2 regions of the Streptomyces sp. NPDC001137 genome follow, and region 2 is predicted to be linked to the other one. Evidence: riboswitches for the same ligand, from Rfam matches in the RefSeq annotation. Region 2 holds a riboswitch; the other holds the start of a gene.
The links. A riboswitch is a leader RNA that binds a small molecule or an ion and turns the genes downstream of it on or off. The one in region 2 is predicted to bind ZMP and ZTP.
Positions count from the first base shown of each region.

Region 1: linked by a shared signal. The riboswitch ahead of ABT254_RS01170 (glycine hydroxymethyltransferase) and the one ahead of ABT254_RS30315 (bifunctional 5,10-methylenetetrahydrofolate dehydrogenase/5,10-methenyltetrahydrofolate cyclohydrolase) in region 2 are both predicted to bind ZMP and ZTP.

Region 1 is NZ_JBEPBA010000001.1:243,746-252,349, reverse strand. It holds gene ABT254_RS01185 (DMT family protein) at 1-269, opposite strand, end outside; gene ABT254_RS01180 (AraC family transcriptional regulator) at 493-1,443, opposite strand; gene rocD (ornithine--oxo-acid transaminase) at 1,713-2,918, opposite strand; ZMP/ZTP riboswitch at 3,022-3,109, shown strand; gene ABT254_RS01170 (glycine hydroxymethyltransferase) at 3,153-4,604, shown strand; gene ABT254_RS01165 (hypothetical protein) at 4,626-5,282, opposite strand; gene trpS (tryptophan--tRNA ligase) at 5,452-6,465, shown strand; gene ABT254_RS01155 (2'-5' RNA ligase family protein) at 6,604-7,182, shown strand; gene dprE2 (decaprenylphospho-beta-D-erythro-pentofuranosid-2-ulose 2-reductase) at 7,186-7,956, opposite strand; gene dprE1 (FAD-binding oxidoreductase) at 8,051-8,604, opposite strand, start outside.
Region 2 is NZ_JBEPBA010000018.1:1,593-10,196, forward strand. It holds gene ABT254_RS30285 (IucA/IucC family protein) at 1-1,441, shown strand, start outside; gene ABT254_RS30290 (MFS transporter) at 1,438-2,640, shown strand; gene ABT254_RS30295 (IucA/IucC family protein) at 2,640-4,406, shown strand; gene ABT254_RS30300 (type III PLP-dependent enzyme) at 4,403-5,650, shown strand; gene ABT254_RS30305 (hypothetical protein) at 5,735-6,028, opposite strand; gene ABT254_RS30310 (nuclear transport factor 2 family protein) at 6,201-6,566, shown strand; ZMP/ZTP riboswitch at 6,671-6,753, shown strand; gene ABT254_RS30315 (bifunctional 5,10-methylenetetrahydrofolate dehydrogenase/5,10-methenyltetrahydrofolate cyclohydrolase) at 6,776-7,624, shown strand; gene ABT254_RS30320 (CU044_5270 family protein) at 7,625-8,599, opposite strand; gene ABT254_RS30325 (RNA polymerase sigma factor) at 8,592-8,604, opposite strand, start outside.

The DNA.
Region 1 (8,604 bases), on a different contig from region 2:
AGCAGTCGCGCCGCGACCACCCCGGTCACCGCCAGGCTGGACGCGAGCGCCGCGGCGACCGCGTAGATCGGAATCGACCGCAGGGCGACGATCTGGAACAGGAAGCCCAGCCCGTCCAGCGCCAGCCCGGCCAGATACCGCCACTGCCGCAAGGCCCGCAGCAGCAGCGCCGCCTCCCCGCCCCCACCCGTGGAGGCCGACCGCGCGGCAACCGCCTGCAAAACCGTCGCGGTACCGAAGCAGACCGCCGCGCCCAGCGCGCACACCATCCCAAAGATCACAAAGTGACTGTAGGGGAGACGCACAGGAAGCGGCGATGCCCCGGCGTCCGCTCTCACCGACCTCTGGCTTTGCACACCCGCGCAAGGTGCATGTGCGAGGGCCGTTGTCCCTGCCCGTGCTGCCGCCCGGCTCGGCTCCCCCGAACCACCGTCCACGACCCGGGCGGCAGGTCTCCACCATCGCCCCGAGGCCCCCCGACGGGCTATCCGGTTACGGCGGAAACCCCACCGCTTTGTGGATAGCGCCGGACTCGCCGACAGTCCGGGTCCCACGCAACGTCTGTGAAGGCGTCTCCCCGTAGGTCTGCCGGTAGTGCCCGGTGAACCGCCCCAGATGCGCGAACCCCCAGCGCAACGCCACCTCGGTGACCGTCCCCAGCGCCTGCCCGTCGGCGATCGCGAGCAGATCGCGCCGGGCCAGATCCAGCCGTACGCGCCGCAGATACGCCAGTGGAGTCGTGGCCAGATGGGCCCGGAACCCCTCCCGCAGGCTCCGCAGACTCACCCGCGCCGCCACCGCCATGTCGGCCACGGAGATGGGCTCGTGGGCGTGCTCGGCGCAGAACTCCGCGGCCCGTCGCACCGCATGGGGCAGCACCGCCGGTCCGCGCCCCGCCACCGCGTCGCTGAGCCTGTGCGGCTGCGCGTCCAGCAGACCGTCGACCAGCAACTGCTCGAAGTGCCCCACCGCCAGCGGCGATCGCGCCGCCAGCTCCGAGTCGGCGAACTCGGCGAACGCCCGCACCACCCGCAACCACGCCCCAACCGCCCCTGCCCGCGAATCCAGCACCGGCGCGAAGTGCAGGGGAGCGGAGGGCAGTTCACCCAGGCGCACGGCGAGCGCCCGGTCGACGGTCTGCCGGGGCAGGATCAGCACCCGGTTCAGCGTCTCCCCGCTCCACCGCATCGACAGCCGCTGCCCCGGATTGACGATGCTGAGTACGGACGCCAGGGCTACCCCGTCCGCGGTGACGACGCCGTCCCCGGCAAGCGGCACATGGATGTTGTAGAACTCCGGCAACTCGCCCGGCGTGACATCGACCTCCGCGCCGTACCCCAACTCGTACAGCGCCACGGCCCCTTCGTGCACGCACCGGAACCGCCCGTCGACCGGATGTTCGTCCAGCACCGTCAGCCGGTGCGGCGCGAACCGCTCGCTCACCAGCGCGTGCAACTCCTCGACATCACGCCCCCGAAACAGGAGCCCCCGCCCCGCACCCGCCGGCACGGCCCCCGACCCGTTTCCGCCCATGACGGACCTCTCGCAGCGTGTCCTGTACGCCCGTACCGCCCGAGTTTCGCGGCTTTCGCGGCTCGGCGTCGAGGGCCGAAGGTCCCGGAAGCCGTACCCGAAGTCGAAGAGAAGTCGAAGTCGAAGCCAAAGCCGAAGCCGATGGCGCACGGCAGCGCGCCGGCGCCCCGCCGCGCGGCTCAGATCCCGAGCACCGCCCGCAACTGCGCGAGCCCCCAGTCCAGATCTTCCTTCCCGATCACCAACGGCGGGGCGATCCGCACCGTCGGCCCGTGCGTGTCCTTCACCAGCACCCCCCGCTCCATCAGCTTCTCGGACACCTCCCTGCCCGTGCCGTAGAGCGGCGCGATGTCGACGCCCGCCCACAGCCCCCGCCCGCGCACCGCCTTCACCCGCCCCGTGCCGGCCAACGCCCCGAGTTCCCGGTGCAGATGACTGCCCAGCTCCGCGGACCGCGCCTGGAACTCGCCCGTCCGCAGCATCGCGATCACCTCCAGCGCCACCGCACACGCCAGCGGATTCCCGCCGAACGTCGAACCGTGCTCACCGGGCCGGAACACTCCGAGCACATCGGCCGACGACACCACCGCCGACACCGGCACGATGCCGCCTCCCAGCGCCTTGCCGAGCACATACACATCGGGCACCACGCCCTCGTGCTCGCACGCGAAGGTCTTTCCGGTCCGGCCAAGACCCGACTGGATCTCGTCCGCCACGAACAGCACGTTCCGTTCGCGTGTCAGCTCCCGCACCGCGGGCAGATAACCGGCCGGCGGCACCAGCACCCCCGCCTCGCCCTGGATCGGCTCCAGCAGCACGGCCACCGTGTTCTCCGTGACCGCCGACCGCATCGCCGTCAGGTCCCCGTACGGCACGATCTCGAAGCCCGGCGTGTACGGACCGAAGTCCGCCCGCGCCTCCGGGTCGGTGGAGAAACTGACGAGGGTGGTCGTACGGCCGTGGAAGTTGTTGCCCGCGACCACGATCTTCGCCATCTCCGCGGGCACGCCCTTGACCCGGTAGCCCCACTTCCGGGCCGTCTTCACCGCCGTCTCGACCGCTTCCGCGCCGGTGTTCATCGGAAGGACCAGCTCCATCCCGCACAGCTCGGCGAGCTCGGAGCAGAACGCCGCGAACCGGTCGTGATGAAACGCCCTCGACGTCAGCGTCACCCTCTCCAGCTGCGCCTTCGCCGCCTCCACCAGCCGCCGGTTGCGATGCCCGAAGTTGAGCGCCGAGTAACCGGCCAGCAGATCCAGATACCGCCGCCCCTCCACATCCGTCATCCACGCCCCGTCCGCGGAGGCGACGACCACGGGCAGCGGGTGGTAGTTGTGCGCGCTGTGCGCCTCGGCGGCGGCGATGAGTGTCTCCGTAGCGGTCACGGAATCTCCCGAAGGTGCCAGATGCTGTGCGGGTGCCCCCTTCTTATCCTCGCCCGCATGGTGGACGCGGGACCTCCGCGTTCCGGCGCGCCCGGTAGGCTGACCTGCGGGCCGTGACTGGCGCGCTGGGATGGGACCGACCATCGGGGAGCGGCCTGCGTGAGCGAGTGCCGTGCGCCTGGGCCAGCCGTGAACCGTGAACGCTTCAAGCCACGCCATCCGGAGGCCGACGACATGTCAGAGCAGCAGCCCCTCTCCACCGAGTCCACCGCCTTCCGCGCCGCCCTCGACGTGATCCGCGCGGTCGAGCCGCGCGTCGCGGACGCCATCGGGCAGGAGGTCGCCGACCAGCGCGAGATGCTCAAGCTGATCGCCTCCGAGAACTACGCCTCCCCGGCCACCCTCCTCGCGATGGGCAACTGGTTCAGCGACAAGTACGCCGAGGGCACCATCGGCCGCCGCTTCTACGCCGGCTGCCGCAACGTCGACACTGTGGAGTCCCTCGCCGCCGAACACGCCAAGGAGCTCTTCGGCGCCCGCCACGCCTACGTCCAGCCGCACTCCGGCATCGACGCCAACCTCGTCGCCTTCTGGTCCGTCCTCGCCGACCGCGTCGAGGCTCCCTTCCTGGAGAAGACCGGCGCCCGCCAGGTCAACGACCTCACCGAGGCCGACTGGGCCGAACTGCGCCAGGCCTTCGGCAACCAGCGCATGCTCGGCATGTCCCTGGACGCCGGCGGCCACCTCACCCACGGCTTCCGCCCGAACATCTCCGGCAAGATGTTCGACCAGCGCTCCTACGGCACCGACCCGGCGACCGGCCTCATCGACTACGAGGCCCTGCGCGCGTCCGCCCGCGAGTTCAAGCCGCTGATCATCGTCGCCGGCTACTCCGCCTACCCGCGGCTGGTGAACTTCCGCATCATGCGGGAGATCGCCGACGAGGTCGGCGCGACCCTGATGGTGGACATGGCGCACTTCGCCGGTCTGGTCGCGGGCAAGGTGCTGACCGGTGACTTCGACCCGGTTCCGCACGCCCAGATCGTCACGACCACCACCCACAAGTCGCTGCGCGGCCCGCGCGGCGGCATGGTCCTGTGCGACGACTCCCTCAAGGACCAGGTCGACCGCGGCTGCCCGATGGTCCTCGGCGGCCCGCTCCCGCACGTCATGGCCGCCAAGGCCGTCGCCTTCGCCGAGGCGCGTCAGCCCTCCTTCCAGGACTACGCCCAGCGCATCGTCGACAACTCCCGCGCACTGGCGGAGGGCCTGATGCGCCGCGGGGCCACCCTCGTCACCGGCGGCACCGACAACCACCTCAACCTCATCGACGTGGCCACCTCCTACGGCCTCACCGGCCGTCAGGCCGAGGCGGCCCTGCTCGACTCGGGCATCGTCACCAACCGCAACGCCATCCCCGCCGACCCCAACGGCGCCTGGTACACCTCCGGCATCCGCATCGGCACCCCCGCCCTGACCACGCGTGGCCTGGGCACCGCCGAGATGGACGAGGTCGCGGGCCTCATCGACCGCGTCCTCACGACCGCCGAGCCGGGCACCACCAAGTCGGGCGCCCCGTCCAAGGCGCAGCACGTCCTCGACCCGAAGATCGCGGACGAGATCTCGCGCCGGGCCACCGACCTCGTGGCCGGCTTCCCGCTGTACCCGGAGATCGACCTGGGCTGACGAAGCCCCGGCTCGCGGTCCTCAGAGATCGATGAGCTCCTGTCGTGGCTCCTCCCGCGGCGGTCCGGCACCTCGCCGGGCCGCCGCGCGGCGCATCAGCAGCGTGCCCCCTATCCCGGCCGCGAGGCCGCCCGCGATCCCCGGCACCACCCACCGCAGACGCTCCTCCAGCCCCCCGGCCGCCCCCTCGGCCCCGGCCCCGCCGAGCTGCCCGGCCCGGTCCATCCGCTCGAAGAGCCCCCGTGGCGCCCTGTGCCAACGTATGTTGTCGTCGTCCACCTCCGGCGCGGGATCGGACCGCACCCAGGGCGTGCCGTCCTCTGCCACGAACAGCTGGTCCTGCCGCTCGATGGCCACGTCACCTCCAGGCGACCGGTTCGTCTGCGGCCAGCCCCCGACGCCGGTCAGCCCCCAGGTCACGGTGATGCGTATCGGCGGATGACGCCCCTCGAACCACCGCTCCGGCACCTGCTCCGACCCGTCGTACGTCGGATCCAGCAGCTGCCAGAGGCGGGCGAAGGAGGGCTCTCCGTAGCGATACGCCGTCGTACGGCCCGTGTCGCCCGTGACGATCACCGCCACGTCGGGGACGTCCCGTGCCCGCTCCGTCCCTGCTGCCGCTGCCCCGCACAGTGCCAGTGCGGTCGACACCGGCACGAGCAGTGCGAGCCTCAGCACGGCCCGTCCCCGGTGGCACCCGTTCCTCCGGCCCGCTCCACGTCCACGCATCCGACCCCCCCGGCAGCCGATCCACCCGCCCCCTTGTTACACCTCCGGGCACAGATCGGATCCCACCTGTTTCCGACCAGTTCCGGATCGGCTCGACAGACCTGAGAGAATGGTGAACATGGCCTCTGATCGTCCCCGTGTGCTTTCTGGAATCCAGCCCACCGCAGGCTCGTTCCACCTCGGCAACTACCTCGGCGCCGTCCGCCAGTGGGTGGCCCTGCAGGAGTCCCACGACGCGTTCTACATGGTCGTCGACCTGCACGCGATCACGGTTCCGCAGGACCCGGCCGAGCTGCGCGCCAACACCCGGCTCGCCGCCGCCCAGCTGCTCGCCGCCGGACTCGACCCCGAGCGCTGCACGCTCTTCGTCCAGAGCCATGTCCCCGAGCACGCCCAGCTGGCCTGGGTCATGAACTGCCTGACCGGCTTCGGCGAGGCCTCCCGCATGACCCAGTTCAAGGACAAGTCCGCCAGGCAGGGCGCCGACCGCGCCTCCGTGGGCCTGTTCACGTACCCGATCCTTCAGGTCGCCGACATCCTGCTCTACCAGGCCAACGAGGTCCCGGTCGGCGAGGACCAGCGCCAGCACGTCGAGCTCACCCGCGACCTCGCCACGCGCTTCAACGGCCGCTTCGGCGAGACCTTCACCATCCCGAAGCCGTACATCCTCAAGGAGACGGCGAAGATCTACGACCTGCAGGACCCGTCGATCAAGATGAGCAAGTCGGCGTCCACGCCGAAGGGCCTCATCAACCTCCTCGACGACCCCAAGGCCACCGCCAAGAAGGTCAAGAGCGCCGTCACCGACACGGACACCGTCATCCGCTACGACGCCGAGAACAAGCCCGGCGTCAGCAACCTGCTCACCATCTACTCCACCCTCACCGGCAAGTCGATCGCCGAGCTGGAGCGGGAGTACGAGGGCAAGATGTACGGCGCGCTCAAGACGGACCTCGCCGAGGTCATGGTCGAGTTCGTGACGCCCTTCCGGGAGCGCACCCAGCAGTACCTGGACGACTCGGAGACGCTGGACTCGATCCTGGCCAAGGGCGCCGAGAAGGCCCGTGCGGTCGCCGCGGAGACCCTCTCCCAGGCGTACGAAAAGGTGGGCTTCCTGCCCGCCAAGCACTGACCGCGCGCCGCCGCACAGACGTACCACTGGGCAGAGCGCTGCACATCACTACGGTCGCGCCTGCCCGCGACCCAGCCGTGGCCGTACAGTCGATAGCCGACGGCTGAGAACAAATCCGTCACGACGACAGGAGACGACGTGGGGACCGTAACGATCGGCGTGTCGATCGCGGTCCCGGAGCCTTACGGCAGCCTGCTCCAACAGCTGCGCGCGGGCTTCGGCGACGCCGCTGCTCACGGCATCCCCACGCATGTCACCCTGCTGCCGCCGACCGAGGTCGACGGCAGCGATCTGCCCGCCGTCGAGGCGCACCTGGCGGAGGTCGCCGCGAGCGGCCGGCCGTTCCCGATGCGGCTGTCCGGCACCGGCACCTTCCGGCCCCTGTCACCCGTCGTCTACGTGCGGATCGCCGAGGGCGCCGAGGCCTGCACCCAGCTGCAGAAGCAGCTCCGCGACCCCTCCGGTCCCGTTCCGCGCGAACTGCAGTTCCCGTACCACCCGCATGTCACGGTGGCGCACGGCATCGACGACGAGGCGATGGACCGCGCCTTCGAGGAGCTCGCCGACTTCGAGGCCGACTGGCCGTGCACCGGGTTCGCCCTGTACGAGCAGGGCGCGGACGGTGTCTGGCGCAAGCTGCGGGAGTACGCCTTCGGCGGCCTGGTGGTGCCGCCGCAGGCCGGGCACGTGGAGCGCGGCTCGCTGCCGACCCGTTAACCGCTACAGGGGCAGCCGGCGGAACAGCCCGCGCGGCACGTGCCGCAGCGCCGACATCACCACCCGCAGCGTGCCGGGCACCCACACCGTCTCCGAGCGCCGCCGCAGCCCCAGTTCGACGGCCGTCGCGACCGCCTCCGGGGTCGTCGCGAGCGGTGTCTCGGCCAGTGGTGTCTGATCGAGGCCGGCGGTCTTCTTCGTCCGTACGAACCCGGGGCGTACGACCATCACGTGGACGCCCGTGCCGTACAGCGCGTCGCCCAGGCCCTGAGTGAAGACGTCCAGGCCGGCCTTGCTGGAGCCGTAGATGAAGTCGCTGCGGCGGGCCCGCTCGCCGGCCACCGAGGAGAGCACCACCAGGGAGCCGTGGCCCTGCGTCTGCAGCGCGCGTGCGCTGACCAGGGCCGCCGACACCGCGCCCGTGTAGTTGGTCTGTGCGACGCGCACCGCCCAGGCGGGTTCGCGCTCGTCGCGCGCCTGGTCGCCGAGGATCCCGAAGGCGAGCAGCACCATGTCGACGTCGCTCTCCGCGAAGACCTTGCCGAGGGCGGTCTCGTGGGACTCGGGGTCGAGCGCGTCGAAGGCGACGGTGTGCACATCGGCACCGTGTCCGCGCAGTTGCTCCGCGGCCCGCTCCAGGGCGGGCGAGGGGCGTCCCGCGAGCCACACCGTGCGGGTGCGGCGCGCGATGAGACGGCGGGCCGTGGCGAGCGCGATCTCGGACGTACCACCGAGGACGAGCAGGGACTGGGGGAGGCCGAAGGCGTCCTTCACGACAGCAGCTCCTAGAGGGCGAGACGGCGGAATGGATCGGACGTGCTGCATCTCCCGGGGGCGGCCCCGGGGCCCCGGCCGATGCGGCGCATCGTCACAGGGCCAGGCGGCGGGAGAGGTCGGACGTGAACACGCCGCGTGGGTCGAGTTCCGCGCGCAGGGCACGGAGGTCGTCGAGGCGTGGGTACATCGCGGAGAGGAGTTCGGGGCGCAGCCGGGAGTCCTTGGCGAGGTGGACGCGGCCGCCGGCCGTGGCGACCTCCTCGTCGAGTTCGTCGAGGAAGGCGCCGAGCCGGGGCAGGCCCGCGGGGAGGCCCACGGCGAGCGTCCAGCCGGGCACGGGGAACGAGAGCCACCCCGGGGCGGCCTCCCCGAGGCGCTTGAGTACGGCCGGGAAGAACGGCCGGCGCTGCTCGGCGATGCGCCGCACGATCCGGCGCAGGGCGTCCTCCTGGCCGTGCCCGACGGCGAACTGGTACCGCACGAGGCCGCCACGGCCGTAGACGCGGTTCCAGTGCGGCACGCCGTCCAGGGGGTGGAAGAAGGCGGAGATCCGCTGCAGCCGGCGGGTACGCGCGCGTGGCGCCGTCCGGTACCGGAGTTCGTTGTAGAGGCCCATGGCGGGGGCCGGCGGGAACCGCGGGGTGC
Region 2 (8,604 bases):
GGTGCTCGACGCGCTGCGTGAGCTCGCCGAGCCCGTGGACCGCGACGGTTTCGACGCGTTCGCCGAGGAGTGCCGTCAGACGCTGGACACGATGCGGCTGCACGCACGGACCCGGGACGAGGTCGACCGGCGGCTCACCGACCGGTACGGGGACGATCCGGCCCGGTGGACGGGTCTGGCCTACGACACCCTGGCGGCCCGCCTCGACCATCCCGTCTACCCGACCGCGCGCGGCCGCTCCGGCCTGTCCGAGGAGCAACTGCGGGCCTACGCACCGGAGTTCCATCCCCGTTTCGCCCTGCGCTGGCTCGCCGTGCCGCGTGAGACGGTGACCCTGACCGGCCCGCTTCCCGAACTGTGGCCCTCGCCGGCGCGGCTCGGTCTGCCCGAGGTGGAACAGACCCATGTGGCGCTGCCCGTCCACCCGTTGACCGTGGGCGCGCCGCTCGACGAGGCGCTGCGTGCCACCGGCCTCACCGGCCGTGCGCTGCTTGCCGAACAGGCCCACCTCGAAGTCGTGCCGACGCTCTCGATGCGTACGGTCGCGGTGGCCGCGGATCCCACCCTGCACCTCAAACTCCCCCTGGTCACGGCCACTTTGGGCCTGCGCAACAAGCGCTCCATCAAGCCCGGCACGCTCGTCGACGGCGCGGCGGGGCAGCGCCTGGTGGAGGCGGTGACCGCGCGCGAACCCCGTTTCCGGGACACGATCCTGCACGCCGACGAGACCACGTACGCGCACGCAGGCCACGAACTCCTCGCGGTTCTGTGCCGCCGCTTGCCGGCCGCCCCCGAGGACTCCGTCGTGGTTCCGCTGGCCGCGCTCCTCGCCGAGGCGCCCGGCGGGCGACCGGTCCTCGACCACCTGGCCGACCGCTTCTACGGCGGCGATCCCCTGGCCCTGCTGGACGCCTGCCTCTCGCTGCTGTTCGACTGGCAGACCACCCTGTTCGGCTACGGCATCGCGCTGGAGTCGCACCAGCAGAACGTCTCGCTGGTGCTCGGGCCGGGCGGTCCGCGGTTGCTGTTCAAGGACAACGACGGGCCCCGCGTCAACACCTCGCGACTTGCGGCCGTGCTGCCCGGGCCGTGGGGTTTCGACGACCCGCGGACCTTCACCGCCGGGGACGGGCCGGTCGCCGACGTGTTCGCCACCATCACGGTCCATCTGTGCGCGGGCGCCTACGCGTTCGGGCTCGCCGGGCAGCGGGACGCACTGCTGAGGATCGTCCGCGCCCGGCTCGCGGAGGCCGTCGACCGGCTCGGCGGTGACGCGGGCGCGGTCCTGCGGGCGCACGTCCTCGAGGCGCCGCGCTTGCCGGTCAAGGCCATGGTCACGGCCGGCACGCTGCTCAGCAAGGAGCGCTCGGGCGCCGCGGACGTCAACAAGCACTACACGAGCGGCCCCAACTACCTGCTGCCCGACGGTGGTTCCGCATGAGCGCCGACACGCTGCGGATGCCGGGTACGGCGTTCACCCGCGGGCATGTGCACGCGGTCGCGGGCTGCTACTTCGTCGCGTCCTTCGCGGCGCTCGGCCTGCCGCCGTATCTCACCGAGATCCTCCCGGAGCTGGGTGACCGCCATGCCCGCTGGGCGGGGGTGCTGTACGTCGTGCCGACCGTGTTCGGTGCGCTGGGCGCCCCGCTGTGGGGACGGCTCGCCGACCGCTACGGCCGTAAAAGACTGCTGCTGCGCGCCCAGTTGGGGCTGGCCGTGGCCTTCCCGCTCGCGGGCTGGGCGGACTCCCTGGCCACGTTCACCGTGGCGCTGGTGCTGCAGGGCATCCTGGGCGGCACGTTCGCCGCCTCCAACGGCTACCTGGGCGCCGCCCTGGAGGGGCCGGCCCTGTCCAAGGCGCTCACCTTGATGCAGGGCAGCGCGCGGGCGGCGCTGGTCGTGGCCCCGATCGTGGTCGGCTCGCTGTCGGGCCGGCTGTCTCCGCACCGCCAGTACGCCCTGCTCGCGGTACTGCCCCTGGCGGCGGCGCTGTTGCTGGCGGCACTGCCCGAACCGGAGCCTGCCGCACATGAGTTGGAGGACGCCCCCGAGAAGCCTGCCGTGCACGAGCAGCCGGCGATCTCGCTCAAGGCCCTGTACGCCTTGGAGTTCGCCTTCGTCTTCTCCACCGTCATCTCCTTCCCCTATCTGATCGCCCTCGTCGACGACCGCCTCCCGGGCACCTCGCCGACCCTGTCCGGCGTGCTGTTCGCCCTCCCCCACCTGTGCTATCTGGTCTCGGCGCTGGCCGTGCACTCCGCCTTCCACAGCCGCCCCCGCACCGGGATCGCGCTCGGCTTCGCCTGTATCGCGCTCGGGCTCGCCGGACACGGGATCGCCGGCTCCCTGCCCACGCTGATCGCCGTACGGCTGCTGCTGGGCGCGGGTCTCACGCTCGGCCTGGTGTGCCTGTCGGTGCTGGCCGCCGACTGCGCCAAGGGCCGTGCGCCGGGCGGGATGTTCGGCTCGCTGGAGTTCTTCTCCAAGGCCGGGGCGGTCGCCGCCGGAGTGGCCGCGGCGGCGGGCAGCGCCCGCTTCGGCCCGGCCGCACCCGTGCTCATCGGCAGCGCGGCCGCCGCCGTCACCGTACTGGCCACTGCCCTCCCCCCGCTCACCCCCCGCACCCGCAGGAGCCGCTGATGCCCTCGCTGACCCGTCCCCAGGCCCCGTCCGGGGGGCCCGCGATCTCGCTCTCCGGGAGTACCGCCGCGCCCGCCGGGCTCCCCTCCGCCGACGACGCCGTGGCCCACACGCTCCTCAACTGCCTGTTGCGCGAGGTGTCGGGCCCCGAGCACCAGTCGGTCGTCGCCGACGGCCGGCTGCTGCTGCGGCTGCCCCGTCGCGGAGTGCTGCTGCGGGTGGCGCTGCGCCGCACCTCGCTGCTGGGCGCGCACCGCTTCACCGGCCCCGTGAGCGAACAGGGCGAGAACGGCTGGTCGGAGGTGGACTGGCGGCGCCTGGCCGAGTACACGCACGACGAGCTGTCGCTGCGCACCGGTGTGCGCAACGAGGAGTTCCTGGAGCAGATCGCCTCCAGCCACCACGCCATCACCACCGCGCTCGCCGCGACGCGCCCCGCCCGCCTCGCGGACGACCGGCTCTCCGCCTACGTGGCCTCCGAACAGTCGCTGCTGTTCGGGCACCGCTTCCACCCCACGCCCAAGGCCCGCACCGGCGACCCGCATGCCTGGTCCGCGTACGCCCCCGAGGCCGGCGCCTCCTTCCCGCTGCGGCACCTCGCCGTCCGTGCCCACCTGATCGCCGAGGAGTCCGCAAACCCGTCGGCGACCGCCCCCCTGGACGGGCTGCGCACGGACCTACCCGAGGGCTACCGGCTGCTGCCCGCCCACCCCTGGCAGTACGAGACGCTCCGGGCCCAGCCGGCCCTGCGCGCCGCCCTCGACCGCGGCGACGTCCTCGACCTGGGCCCGGGCGGGCAGCCGTTCGCCGCCACCGCCTCGGTGCGCACCCTGTACGACGGGGAGACCTTCCTCAAGTTCAGCCTGAACGTCCGCATCACCAACTGCCTGCGCAAGAACAGCAGTTACGAGCTGTCCGGCGCCGTCGCCCTGACCCGACTGCTTGCCCCGGCACTCGCCGACCTGGCCGACCGCTTCCCCGGCAGCGCCGTGCTGCGCGAGCCGGCCTATCGCACACTGGCCCTCCCCGGCCCCGACGGAACCCCCGACCGCGAGCTGTTCGAGGGCTTCGGCGTCATCGTCCGCGAAGGCCTGCCGCGCCGCCTCGCCCCGGGCACGGTCCCCCTGCTCGCGGCGGCCGTCGCCGACGAGTACCCGACCGGCGCCGCCCACGTCTCCCGCCTCCTCGACGGAGCGGACGTACGCACGACCCTCGCCTGGTGGTCGACGTATCTCGATCTGCTCGTCCCGCCCGTGCTGGCCGCGTACTTCGACCACGGCCTGGTCCTGGAACCCCATCTGCAGAACGTCCTGGTGTGCGTCGGCGCCGACGGCATGCCCGCCCAGGTCCTCTTCCGTGACCTGGAGGGCACCAAGCTGGTCCCCGAACACCATGCCGAGACGCTGGCCGCCCTGCCGCCCGACGTCGCCGGCCCGATGACGTACGACGCGCAGCGCGGCTGGGACCGGGTGGTGTATTGCCTGCTCGTCAACCACATCGCCGAGCTGCTCGCCGCCCTCGCCGATCTGCACCCGCAGGCCGAGGCGGCCCTGTGGGCCCGGGTGCGCGGCACGCTCCAGGCGTACGCCGACCGCCACGGCTGCCCGCCGAGGCTCGCCGCCCTGCTCGCCGGGGTGCCGCTGCCCGCCAAGGCCAACCTGCTGACCCGCTGGGAGCGCAAGGCGGACCGGGAGGCCGGCTACGTCCGGCTGCCGTCCCCGCTCGCCGAGGACATCCTGCGCGACACGACCGGGAGCACCCGATGACGGACCCGACACCCGCGGTCGAGGAGCGCGTCCTGTCCCTGCCCGCCGCCGAACTGCCCGCGTACGTCTACGACTTGGCGGCGCTGCGTGCCCATGCCGCCGCCGTCCGGGCCGCGCTGCCCGCGCGGGTCGAGATGTACTACGCCGCCAAGGCGAACCCGGAGCCGGAGATCCTCGGCGCGCTCGGCCCGTACGTCGACGGCTACGAGGTCTCCTCGGGCGGTGAACTCGCCCATGTCGCGGGGGCGGTGCCGGACCGCCCGCTCGCCTTCGGCGGTCCCGGCAAGACGCCGGACGAGGTGCGGCACGCGCTGGAGCTCGGCGTCGAGCGTTTCCATGTGGAGAGCGAGTACGAGCTGCGCATGCTGGCCGAGCTGGCGCGGACGTGTGCGCCGGGGCGACGGGTGGCGGTGCTGGTCCGCGTCAATCTTCCGGTCGCGGAAGGGGCGCTGGCGGGCAGCTCACTGGCGATGGGGGGTCGTCCGACGCCGTTCGGCCTGGACCCGGCACAGGCCGCCGCCGTCGTCCGGGCGCTCGCCGACGGGACGTATCCGCACCTCGAACTACGGGGCGTTCACGCGCACTTGGCCAGTGGCCTGGAAGCGGCGGAGCAGCTGGCGGTGGCCGAGTCCGTGGTGTCCTGGGCGACCGGCCTCGGTGTTCCGCTCGCCGAGGTCAACGTGGGCGGCGGCATGACCGTCGACTACAACGATCCGCAGCGCCGCTTCGACTGGTCCGTGTACGGCAGCGGGCTCGCCCGTCTGACCGAGGCGCACCCCGGGCTGACCCTGCGCATCGAGCCGGGGCGGGCGCTGACGGCGTACTGCGGCTGGTACGCCACCGAGGTGCTGGACGTGAAGCGCAGCCACGGCGAGGAGTTCGCGGTGGTCCGCGGCGGCACCCACCATCTGCGGACCCCGGCGACCAAGGGGCACGACCAGCCGTGTTCCGTGCTGAAGGTGGACGCCTGGCCGCACCCGTGGCCGCGGTCGGCCGCCGAAGGCGACCGAAGGGAGAGGGAGGTCCCCCCGGCCGAAGGCTGGGGGAAGGTCACGCTGGCCGGGCAGCTGTGCACACCGAAGGACGTCCTGGCCCGCCGGGTCCCCGCGCCGGGGCTCAGGGCCGGCGACCGGGTGGTGTTCTCGCTGGCGGGTGCCTACGCGTGGAACATCTCGCACCACGACTTCCTGATGCACCCCCGGCCCGGTTTCCACTTCCTTCACCCTTCAACAGCAGGGTCGTGATCAGGTCACCGGCACAGCGAAAGGGCCGCCCGGAGACGGGCGGCCCTTTCGCTGTGGGGGGACGTTCGATGCGGCGTCGGCGGGTTACAGGGCCCCCGGGAACCCGCTGGCGGCTCCCATGCGGGCGACCCGGTCCAGCTGCTCGAGGTTGTTGAGGCGGTTGAGGTGCCGAAGCTGCTCGGAGGGGCGCGGCACCTCGGCCCTGCGCTCCGCCGGGATGCCGCTCTGGGCGAGCGAGTCGAGCGTGGCGATCGGGTTGAGCTCGCTGGCGTCCTTGTTCTGGATGGTCGCGTCGGACGCGCAGGCAAGCGGTGCGGCAAGGGCGGTGATTCCTGCGGCGAGACCAACGGCGGCGACGATACGTCGTGTTGAGATCATGCTTCCCACAACGCCACCGGGCCTTCGGCGGTCACGGCCGCGCCCCGCCGCTCACCCATCAGGGGCAGTGCTCCGGCTGCGCTTGCCGAGGCTGCCGCGGCGGAGGAGCCTCAAAGGAGAGGTCCTTCGCGGCCCGCAGCTCCTCGGGTCGCGGCCCTCGAAGGAGGTCATCATGGGCACCACGGCAACTCCCGGCTTCAGCGCGGACACCCTGCGCAAGGGGGTCGAAGGACACACGGCGGCGGATCTTCTGTCGCTCTACGCGGACGACGCGCAGATACGCATCGTGGACCGCAACACCCAGCCCAGCCAGCCCAAGGTTCTGCGCGGTCGCCAGGAGATCGGCGCGATGTTCGAGGACATCTACAGCCGCGACATGACGCACCACGTGGACCAGTGCATCGTTCAGGGCGACCACGCCGCCTACAGCCAGTCCTGCCAGTACGCGGACGGCACGCGTGTCCTGGCCGAGTCGATGATCACGCTGCGCGACGGCAAGATCGCCGAAGAGGTCCTGATCCAGGCATGGGACGAGTAGGAGGCAGAACCGCGCGGGTCCAGGTCTCCTCGCGGTCGACCTGGACCTTCTCGGCACCTCGGTGACAGCGGCTGCTGACCGCGGTGGCGGCTCGGCTAGTCTGGGAGCGGGCCGTGACTGGCGCTGAGGTGGAGCACCACCGGGGAGCGGCCCCGCGGAGTCGATGCCGTGCGCCTGGGCGACAGGTCACACCAGCCCAGGAGTGGATCATGTCCCAGGCCCGGCTCGTCGACGGCACCTCCCTTGCCCGGCGCATCGTCGAGGACACGGCCAAGCGGGCGGCCGACCTCACCGAGCGGACGGGAACGGCGCCCTGTCTGGCGACGGTTCTGGTCGGCGAGGACCCCGCCTCCGTCACCTACGTCCGGATGAAGCGCAACCGCTGCCGCAAGGCCGGTATCGACTCGCGCCATGTGGAGCTTCCCGCCGCCACGACCACCGCCGAACTCGTGGGCGCCCTGCGCTCCCTGTCGAGCGACCCTGCTGTGCACGGCATTCTGCTGCAGCACCCGATGGGTGAGCACATCGACGAGCGGGCCGCGTTCGAGGCGATCGCGCCCGAGAAGGACGTCGACGGCGTCACCTTCGCCTCGTTCGCGACGATGAGCTTCGGCCTGCCGGGCTTCGTGTCGTGCACCCCGGGCGGCATCATGCGGCTGCTCGACGAGTACGGCGTCGACCCGTCGGGGAAGCGGGCCGTGGTCGTGGGCCGCAGCGCCATCCTCGGCAAGCCGGCCGGCATGCTGCTGCTCGCCCGTGACGCGACGGTGACGTACTGCCACTCCCGCACCCGGGACCTGTCCTCGGTCGTGCGGGAGGCGGACATCGTGGTCGCGGCCGTGGGCCGACCGCGGCTGATCCGGGGCGAGGACATCAAGCCCGGCGCGGTCGTGATCGACGCCGGCTACAACCCGGGCAACATCGGCGACGTCGACTTCGACTCGGCCGTGGAGCGGGCCGGTCTGATCACTCCGGTGCCGGGCGGTGTCGGTCCGATGACGATCGCCACGCTGCTGGAGCAGACCGTGGCTGCCGCCGCCCGGCAGCTCGGGGTGTGATCAGCGCATCCAGGCGCTGTAGTCCATGACGTCGCCGGCCTTGACGCCGTACTGCGGCTCCGCCCTGGTGAAGACGGTCTCCAGGCCGAGGACCGCGCCGGTGGACGGCTGCATGATCAGCATCCGGCGGTAGCCGGCGCCCTCGTACTCGTACGCCTGGCCGCGCCGCCCGAGCCGGTCGGTGACCTGGCCGACCGGTCGCAGCCCCTCGGTGCCCGCGAGGAGCCGGGCCAGCGTCGCGGACTCACGGGCGCCGAGGGTCCAGTGGTCGAGCAACACCGCGACTGCGTCGAGGAGTTCGGGGGTCGTCAGCCTGGTGTGGGTGTAGGCGGCCTCCTGGAGATAGGCCCGCAACCGCGCCGTGTCGTTCGGCGGGGGCGACTCGGGCGGTGCGTCGCTCCAACTCGGCGGATAGGTCTGGCGGCTGACGACGCGGCCGTCCTCGACCAGGTGCGGCTCGCCGCCGTCGTCACGGAGGACCGGTCGGCCGGGGTGGCGGGGGTCGGTCGCCACCACGAGCTCGGTGTGGCTGGCGTCGGCCTTCCAGCGCACGACGCGCTCCTCGGGGAGCGTGATGGGGGGCTTGTCGTCGCTCATGCCGAGGCTCCAGGACTGCACATGCGTGCCCTTGCGCAGCTTCGGCGCATCCTCCGCCTTGGCCTGCCGCTGTGCGCGGTCGGCCAGTTCTTCCAGGGGTACGGGCGTGGAGTCGGCCTGGATGACCAGCGGGCGGGGTGCGGCGACGGCAGGCGCGGTGCCGGGGCCGCTGAGCAGCAGCGTCAGCGCGGTCGCGGCGACGACCACGGTGGCGGAGAGGCTCCAGAGGAGCCGGGTGCGGCGGCGGCCCCTGGGGCGTTCGTGCAGCAGCCGGTTGAGCCGGCGCTCGGCGTGGTGGTCGAGGGGACCGTCGCCGTAGTGGGGACCGTCGACCGGCACCGGATTGGCGCGGCGCAGGAGTTCGAGTTCGTCAGCCATGGCCG